2 linked regions of the Alloyangia pacifica genome follow. The protein of the gene in region 1 interacts with the protein of each later gene in a pairwise test. Links are inferred from orthologs where the notes say so. Each region holds a gene or a part of one and is shown in the gene's direction. Other genes may lie near its edges.

Region 1 (3,446 bases):
GCGACTGTTTGCGAGTATCGAGGGAAGCCATTTCACCATTCTGGGGCTGCCGCTGCTGGAGCTTCTGGGCTTTCTGGAAGTGCGCGGGGTGATTGCCGGATGAGCGGCGAGCGGATCCCTCTTGCGGGTGTCATTGGCTCACCCATCGCGCATTCCCGTTCTCCTCGGCTGCACGGGCACTGGCTGAAAAGCTACGGGCTTTCCGGGCACTACATCCCGATGGACGTGCCGGCAGCGAAGCTGGAAGAAACGCTGCGCCTGCTGCCCGAGATCGGCTTTGTGGGTGTGAACATCACCATTCCGCACAAGGAGCGGGTGATGGAGATCGCCGACATGGTCTCGGACCGGGCGACGCTTATCGGTGCGGCGAACACGCTGACCTTTCGCGAGGGCGGCAAGATCTACGCCGACAACACCGATGGCTACGGCTTTCTCGAGAACCTCAAGCAGGGCGCGCCCGACTGGCGCGCCACTGCCGGCCCGGCGGTGGTGCTGGGCGCAGGCGGTGCCTCGCGCGCGGTGATCACCGCGCTGCTCGAGGCCGGGGTGCCGGAAATCTATCTCAGCAACCGTACGCGGCTGCGCGCCGAGAAGCTGCGCGAGGACTTTGGTCAGCGCATCCATGTCATCGACTGGGTGCATGCGGGCAACGTGCTGGAAGAGGCGAACACGGTGGTCAATACCAGCTCGCTCGGCATGGTCGGCAAGCCCGAGCTGCGGGTGCCTCTGGATGGGCTGCGGCCCGGCACGCTGGTGACCGACATTGTCTACACGCCGCTGGAGACCCGCCTGCTGCGTATCGGCCGCGAGCTGGGCTGCACCTGCGTTGACGGCCTGGGCATGCTGCTGCACCAGGCGGTGCCGGGCTTCGAGCGCTGGTTCGGCACGCGCCCGGTGGTAGATCAGGCCACCCGCGACGCGGTGCTCTGATGCGGTTCAGGCTCGGTCTCACCGGATCCATCGGCATGGGGAAGTCGCAGACCGCAGGCTTCTTTGCCGAGGCGGGCTGTCCGGTCTGGGACGCCGATGCGGCGGTCCACAGGCTCTATGCTGCGGGCGGTGCGGCGGTCGCTGCCATCGGTGCGGCCTTCCCGCAGGCCATCGTCGATGGCGCGGTTTCACGTGAGGCCCTGCGCGAGGTCATTGCGGCGGATAGCACGGCGCTGAAGCTCCTCGAGTCCATCGTGCACCCGCTTGTGCGAGCCGATCGCGCAGAGTTCGACAGGACCCATCCCGAGGCCATCGGCGTCTTCGACATCCCCCTGCTCTACGAGACCGGATCCGAAACCGAGTTCGACGCGGTGGCCTGTGTCACCATTCCCGAAGACATCCAGCGCGACCGGGTGCTGGCGCGAGGCACGATGAGCGCGGAAGATCTCGATCGCATCCTCGCCCGCCAGATGCCCAATGCCGAGAAATGCGCCCGCGCGGATTTTGTCATCACAACGGACACGCTGGACCATGCCCGCGCGCAGGTTCAGGCTGTTCTGAAAGAAATCGAAAGGCGGCTCGATGCGTGAGATCGTTCTCGACACCGAAACCACCGGCTTCGAGCCGGAACAGGGCGACCGCATCGTCGAGATCGGCGCGGTCGAGCTCTACAACCACGTGCCGACCGGCAAGGTCTATCACCAGTACATCAACCCCGAGCGCGCGATGCCGCAGGAGGCTTTCGAGGTGCACGGGCTGGGCGACGACTTCCTGCGCGACAAGCCGGTTTTCGCCAAGATCGTCGACGAGTTCATCGCCTTTCTCGGTACGGACGCCAAGCTGGTGATCCACAACGCCAGCTTCGACGTGAAATTTCTCAACGCAGAGTTGAAATGGGCGAACCGTCCGCAACTTTCAAAAGATTGCGCCATCGACACGCTGATGATCGCGCGTAAGAAGTTCCCCGGCTCGCCCGCGTCACTGGACGCGCTCTGCCGCCGTTTCGGCATCGACAACTCCAGCCGGACGCTGCACGGGGCACTGCTCGACAGCGAGATCCTTGCGGAAGTCTATCTGGAACTGATCGGCGGCAAGCAACCGGACCTGGTGCTGGCGCCTGTCTCCTCGGGCCGCAACAGCGCGGGAGGCGAAGAGGAATGGCGACCGTCCCGGCGGCCCGTGGCCCTGCCTTCGCGCATCACCGAAGAAGAAAAGGCGGCTCACGCCGCCTTTGTCGAGAAACTCGGAGAGAAGGCGCTCTGGTCGCGGGGCTGAAGCCCCGCCACCTCGCAAGCGCTCAGGCGTCGAGCTTGCGCTCTTCGCCGGCCGCGGCAGTTGCCTGCTGACGGCGCGCGATCTCGTTGCGGTACAGCGCGACGAAGTCGATCGTCTCGAGGTTCAGCGGCGGGAAGCCACCGTCGCGGGTCACATCCGACACGATGCGGCGCACGAAGGGGAAGAGCATGCGCGGGCATTCGATCAGCAGGAACGGGTGCAACTGCTCTTGCGGGACGCCTTCGATGTTGAACACGCCGGCGTAGTCAAGCTCGAGGATGAACAGCATGTCGCCGGTCGCCTTCGACTTGGACTCGACCTTCAGCTTCAGGACGACTTCGTACTGGTTGTCGGCCGACCGCTTCTTGGCATCGAGGTTCACCTGCACCTGAACGTCGGGCTGGACCTCACCGGTCACGCCCTTCTGCGCGAGGATGTTCTCGAAGCTCATGTCGCGCACGAACTGCGCGAGCACGTTCATCTTCACCGCTGCCGGGGACTGCTGCGCGTCTGCCGCGCCGTTTTCGCTGATTTCAGCCATGGAAAGCTCCTGTTGGATTTTGTTTCCGAATAGCAGCCCCGGGGAAACGGCTCAATGCTTAGTCCAACCTGACCCTGGGTGATTGGGGCGCTTGGAGCCGGGAATCTCGGTAAATTCCCCCTCGATCACGTCATCTTGTGTCTGCGGGCCGGGGCGATAGGGCTCGGTTTGCGGGCGCGGGCCGCTCTGGGGATGCCCGCCCATCTCGAAACGCTGCACCTTGATGCGGGTCGAGATGAAACGCATCACCGCGTCCCGCACCGCGGGGATCAGCAGCGCGAAACCGCAGGCGTCGGTGAAGAAGCCGGGCGTGAGCAGCAGCGCGCCGGAAAACAGGATCATCGCGCCATGCGCCAGCGGCCGGGTCGGATCCTGAAGCCGCGAGAAAGAGCTCTGCAGATCCGACAGCGCCCGAAGACCCTCGCGCCGCACCAGAGCAGTGCCGAGGATGGCGGTCACCACCACGATCAGCAGCGTCGGCCACAGACCGATCAGCCCTCCGACCTGGATGAACAGCGTGATCTCGATGAGCGGCACCGCGACGAATGCCAGAAATAGCCACATGGCCTCACTCCTTTTCCGTGGGTGCGCACTGGTAGACTTGGCGCTGCCCAGTGCCTACATAGGAATGCAACACCAGATTTTCCATGTTTTGCCCAAGAGGTGCCGATGAATATGCCGATCGTCCAGCTGCTGGTAC
Region 2 (4,494 bases), on another replicon or contig:
GCGAGCCGGGTGCAGGTGGCCCGGCAGGATCAGCAGGTCCACCGCCGCCCCAGCCCGGCGCAAGTCGCGCACCAGCCGGGAGAATTGCCGAACGTGACCGTCGTGTCCGGGCACGAGCAACACGCGCGGTGCCCCGCCGCGCAGGGCCGCGTGCCGCAACAGGGCAGCCTCGGCGCCGAGCGGGACCAGTTCCGCCCCGTGGCGCGCGACATGGGCCGTGTCGAGATGCGAGGCGGGGCTGAGGTAGCGACGCGCAAGCAGCCGGCCGGTCAGCCTCGGTGCCAGCGCTGCGGCAAGATGCAGGGCCCGACGACGGGTCGATAGGGCGCCCCGGGGCGCGAGACGCTCCTGTGCCCCGCCCGTATACCCTTCGCTCCGCCGTGCCATGCCGATCTTTCGCTCACTCGTACCGCGCTCCCGCCTTCAGGATTGCGCCATCAACGGCGCCGCGACAATTCACTTTCTCCGGGAATTTGCCTTGCTTTCTAAATGAGGTAAGCCTGCATCACCCTGGGCGCGCGCACCGCCACGCGGGGGCTTTCGCCGCCCGCCGCCGCGCAATACTCTAAGCGCCATGAGCGATCCCCGATTCATCCACCTCCGCGTCCATACCGAATACTCCTTGCTCGAAGGCGCCGTGCGGCTGAAGAAGCTGCCCGGGCTCTGCGAGGCCATGGAGATGCCCGCCGTGGCGGTGACGGACACCAATAACCTCTTTGCCGCGCTGGAGTTCTCGGTGACCGCCAGCGGCGCGGGCGTGCAGCCGATCATCGGCTGCCAGGTTGATCTGCTCTACGTCGAGCCGGTGCCGGGAGAAAAGCCCAAGGCCCCCGCCCCCATCGTGCTCCTGGCGCAGAACGAGCAGGGCTACGAGAACCTGATGAAGCTCAACTCCTGCCTCTACCTGCGTGGTGACGGGCAGGAGCCGCATGTGACGCTGGACGATCTGCAGACCTATGGCGAAGGGCTGATCTGCCTTTCGGGTGGTCCCGACGGCCCCATCGGGCGGCACCTGCGCGAGAACCGCCGCGCCGCGGCGCAGACCCTGCTGACCCGGCTGCACCAGATCTACGAGGACCGGCTCTACGTCGAACTGCAGCGCCATCCCGGCGAGAACGGCCTGCCCCCCGAGGAGCGCATCGCGGAGCGGGGCCATGTGGAGATGGCCTACGAGATGGGCCTGCCGCTGGTCGCCACCAACGATGTCTATTTCCCCAAGGCCGAGATGTACGAGGCGCATGACGCGCTGATCTGCATCAGCGAAGGTGCCTATGTCGACCAGCAGGAGCCGCGCCGCCGGCTGACCGCGCAGCACTACCTCAAGAGCCCGCAGGAGATGGCGACGCTCTTTGCCGACCTGCCCGAGGCGCTGGAGAACACCGTCGAGATCGCCCGGCGCTGCGCCTTCATGGCCTACCGGCGCGATCCGATCCTGCCGAAGTTCGCCGACGACGAGGTCGAGGAACTGCGGCGTCAGGCCAACGAGGGGCTGCAGGCACGGCTCGCGGTGATCCCGCACGCGGTCTCGGTCGAGGAGTACCAGAAGCGGCTCGACTTCGAGCTTGGCATCATCGAGGGCATGGGCTTTCCCGGCTACTTCCTGATCGTTGCGGACTTCATCAAGTGGTCCAAGGACAATGACATCCCCATCGGTCCGGGCCGGGGCTCGGGCGCGGGCAGCCTCGTCGCCTATGCGCTGACCATCACAGACCTCGACCCTCTGCGCTACTCGCTGCTGTTCGAGCGCTTCCTGAACCCCGAGCGTGTGTCGATGCCCGACTTCGACATCGACTTCTGCATGGACCGGCGCGAAGAGACGATCCGCTACGTGCAGGAGAAGTACGGACGCGACAAGGTCGGCCAGATCATCACCTTCGGCGCGCTGCTCTCGAAGGCCGCCGTGCGCGACGTGGGCCGGGTGCTGCAGATGCCCTACGGCCAGGTCGACCGGCTTTCGAAGATGATCCCGGTGGAGGGGGTCAAGCCCGTCTCCATCGAGAAGGCGCTGCAGGACGAGCCGCGGCTGCGCGAGGAGGCGCGCAACGAGGAGGTGGTGGACCGGCTGCTGACCTACGGCCAGCAGGTCGAGGGGCTGCTCAGGAACGCCTCGACCCACGCCGCGGGCGTGGTGATCGGCGACCGCCCGCTCGACCAGCTGGTGCCGCTCTACCAGGACCCGCGCTCGGACATGCCCGCCACCCAGTTCAACATGAAGTGGGTCGAGCAGGCGGGGCTGGTGAAATTCGACTTCCTCGGCCTGAAGACGCTGACCGTGATCCAGAACGCGGTGAACCTGATCCTGAAGTCGGGCCGCCCGATCCATGTCGCCGCCGATGGCACCGAGCTCTACGCCCCTCCCGAGGGCGCCGAGAACCAGATGAACCTCATCCCGCTGGATGACGAAAAGACCTACGAGCTCTATTCCGCCGCCAAGACGGTGGCGGTGTTCCAGGTGGAAAGCTCGGGCATGATGGATGCCCTGAAGCGTATGAAACCGACCTGCATCGAGGACATCGTGGCGCTGGTGGCGCTCTACCGTCCCGGCCCGATGGAGAACATCCCGGTCTATTGCGAGGTCAAGAACGGCCTGCGCGAGATCACCTCGGTGCACCCGCTGATCGATCATATCCTCGAAGAGACGCAGGGCATCATCGTCTACCAGGAACAGGTGATGCAGATCGCGCAGGAGATGGCGGGCTACTCGCTCGGCGGCGCCGACCTGCTGCGCCGCGCCATGGGCAAGAAGATCAAGGAGGCGATGGACGCCGAGCGTCCGAAGTTCGAGAAGGGCGCGGCCGAGAACGGCGTCGACAAGAAGAAGGCCTCGGAGGTCTTCGACCTTCTGGAGAAATTCGCCAACTACGGCTTCAACAAGTCGCACGCGGCGGCCTATGCGGTGGTCTCCTACCAGACCGCCTGGCTGAAGGCGAACCACCCGGTGGAGTTCATGGCCGGTGTCATGAACTGCGATATCCACCTGACGGACAAGCTCGCGGTCTATTTCGACGAGATGAAGAACGGGCTGAAGCTGCCCTACGTGCCGCCCTGCATCAACCGCTCGCAGGCGAGCTTTGACGTGGTGAACGGCGAGCTGGTCTACGCTCTGGGGGCATTGAAGAACGTCGGACTGGATGCCATGCGGTTGGTGGTCGAGGGACGGGGCGACACGCCCTTCACCACGCTCTTCGACGTGGCCCGCCGGGTCGATCTCAAGCGCGTCGGCAAGCGCCCGATGGAGATGATGGCCCGCGCGGGTGTCTTCGACCAGCTCGACAAGAACCGCCGCCGGGTGTTCGACAGCCTCGACGCGCTGGTCGCCTATTCCGCCGCGATCCACGAGCAAAAGGCCTCGGCGCAGGTCTCGCTCTTCGGCGAGGCCGGGGACGATCTGCCTGAGCCGCGGCTTTCGCCGGTGCCCGACTGGCTGCCCGCCGAGCGGCTGTCGGAAGAGTTCAAGGCGATCGGCTTCTACCTCTCGGGCCACCCGCTCGACGACTACATGCCGGCGCTGAAGCGGCGCGACGTGATGACCCTCGAGGAGGCGACCAACAAGGCGCGGGGCGGTCCGTGCATCGCGAAACTCGCGGGCGTCGTCGCCGGGCGGCAGGAGCGCAAGTCGGCCAAGGGCAACCGTTTCGCCTTTGCCCAGCTTTCCGATCCCACCGGCGCCTACGAGGTGACGCTCTTCTCCGAGACGCTGGAGAAGAGCCGCGAGTTTCTCGAGACCGGCTCGAAGGTGGTGATCACCGTCGAGGCCACCATGGAGAGCGACCAGCTCAAGCTGCTGGCACGTTCGGTGGGGCCGGTCGAGCAGGTGGTCGCGGGCGCGGGCGCCACGGGGCTGAAGATCTGGATCGAGGGGGCGAGCGCGATCAACCAGATCGCCTCGGTGCTGTCGCGTGCCGCCGAGCAGATGCCCAAGGCCGGGCGCGGCCCGGTGCGGCTCTGCCTTGCCGATCACGGGCTGCCGGGCGAGGTCGAGATGGACCTGCAGCAGGACTTCCCGGTGACCCCGGAGATCAAGGGCGCGGTGAAATCACTGGGCGGGGTGCTGGCGGTCGAGGACTTCTGAGCGGTCCGCCGCCGGTTTTCCAAGCCTCGACAAGGGCTTGTGGATCCGTGCTCGGAAAAGGGTTACACGAAGGTTAAACATTCTGGCCCGCGCGCTGGTTCGCGCAGGCCAAGACTGCCGACGGTCCCCTTTCTGGAGAGCCTTCGTGGCACCCACCGCCCCGCCCCTACGCGCTTTGGCGCAGATCCTCCCGGCCCTGGTCGCGACGCTGGCCCTGGCTGCCTGCGAAACACCGGGCGAAGTGCCGCGACTGTCGGAGGTCGAGCTCGACAAGAGCGCCGGTCAGAGCGCCGCCCTGCCCTCCGAGGCCGAGCTGTCGGATGAGGGAGGATTGCGCGCCGCCCCCGAGACCCCCGTGCCGCGAACAGCGCCGCCGCAGGGCGGGCTGCTGGGCTGGCTCGGAGGGCAGGCCGCGGCGGCCA

The links. The genes of interacting proteins can lie anywhere in the genome.
Region 2: the proteins of dnaQ (region 1) and dnaE interact in binary tests that used the Escherichia coli proteins (3 or more experiments, as listed by UniProt). The link is inferred for Alloyangia pacifica from one-to-one orthologs.

The regions. Positions count from the first base shown.
Region 1 is NZ_CP022189.1:144,544-147,989, forward strand. Bases 360-3,358 are described here. They hold dnaQ (DNA polymerase III subunit epsilon), read left to right. Parts: upstream 360-1,512; coding sequence 1,513-2,205; downstream 2,206-3,358. Other genes in these bases: CEW88_RS00615 (shikimate dehydrogenase), read left to right, coding at 360-930; coaE (dephospho-CoA kinase), read left to right, coding at 930-1,520; secB (protein-export chaperone SecB), read right to left, coding at 2,228-2,737; CEW88_RS00635 (FxsA family protein), read right to left, coding at 2,798-3,310. In the rest of the region: CEW88_RS00610 (Maf family protein), read left to right, coding at 1-103; more of CEW88_RS00615, read left to right, coding at 100-359; CEW88_RS00640 (Tim44/TimA family putative adaptor protein), read left to right, coding at 3,416-3,446. UniProt on the Escherichia coli protein: DNA polymerase III is a complex, multichain enzyme responsible for most of the replicative synthesis in bacteria. The epsilon subunit contain the editing function and is a proofreading 3'-5' exonuclease.
Region 2 is NZ_CP022190.1:42,143-46,636, forward strand. The notes cover bases 226-4,272. They hold dnaE (DNA polymerase III subunit alpha), read left to right. Parts: upstream 226-574; coding sequence 575-4,072; downstream 4,073-4,272. Other genes in these bases: CEW88_RS13210 (alpha/beta hydrolase), read right to left, coding at 226-387; CEW88_RS13220 (hypothetical protein), read left to right, coding at 4,218-4,272. Outside these bases: more of CEW88_RS13210, read right to left, coding at 1-225; more of CEW88_RS13220, read left to right, coding at 4,273-4,494. UniProt on the Escherichia coli protein: DNA polymerase III is a complex, multichain enzyme responsible for most of the replicative synthesis in bacteria. This DNA polymerase also exhibits 3' to 5' exonuclease activity. The alpha chain is the DNA polymerase catalytic subunit.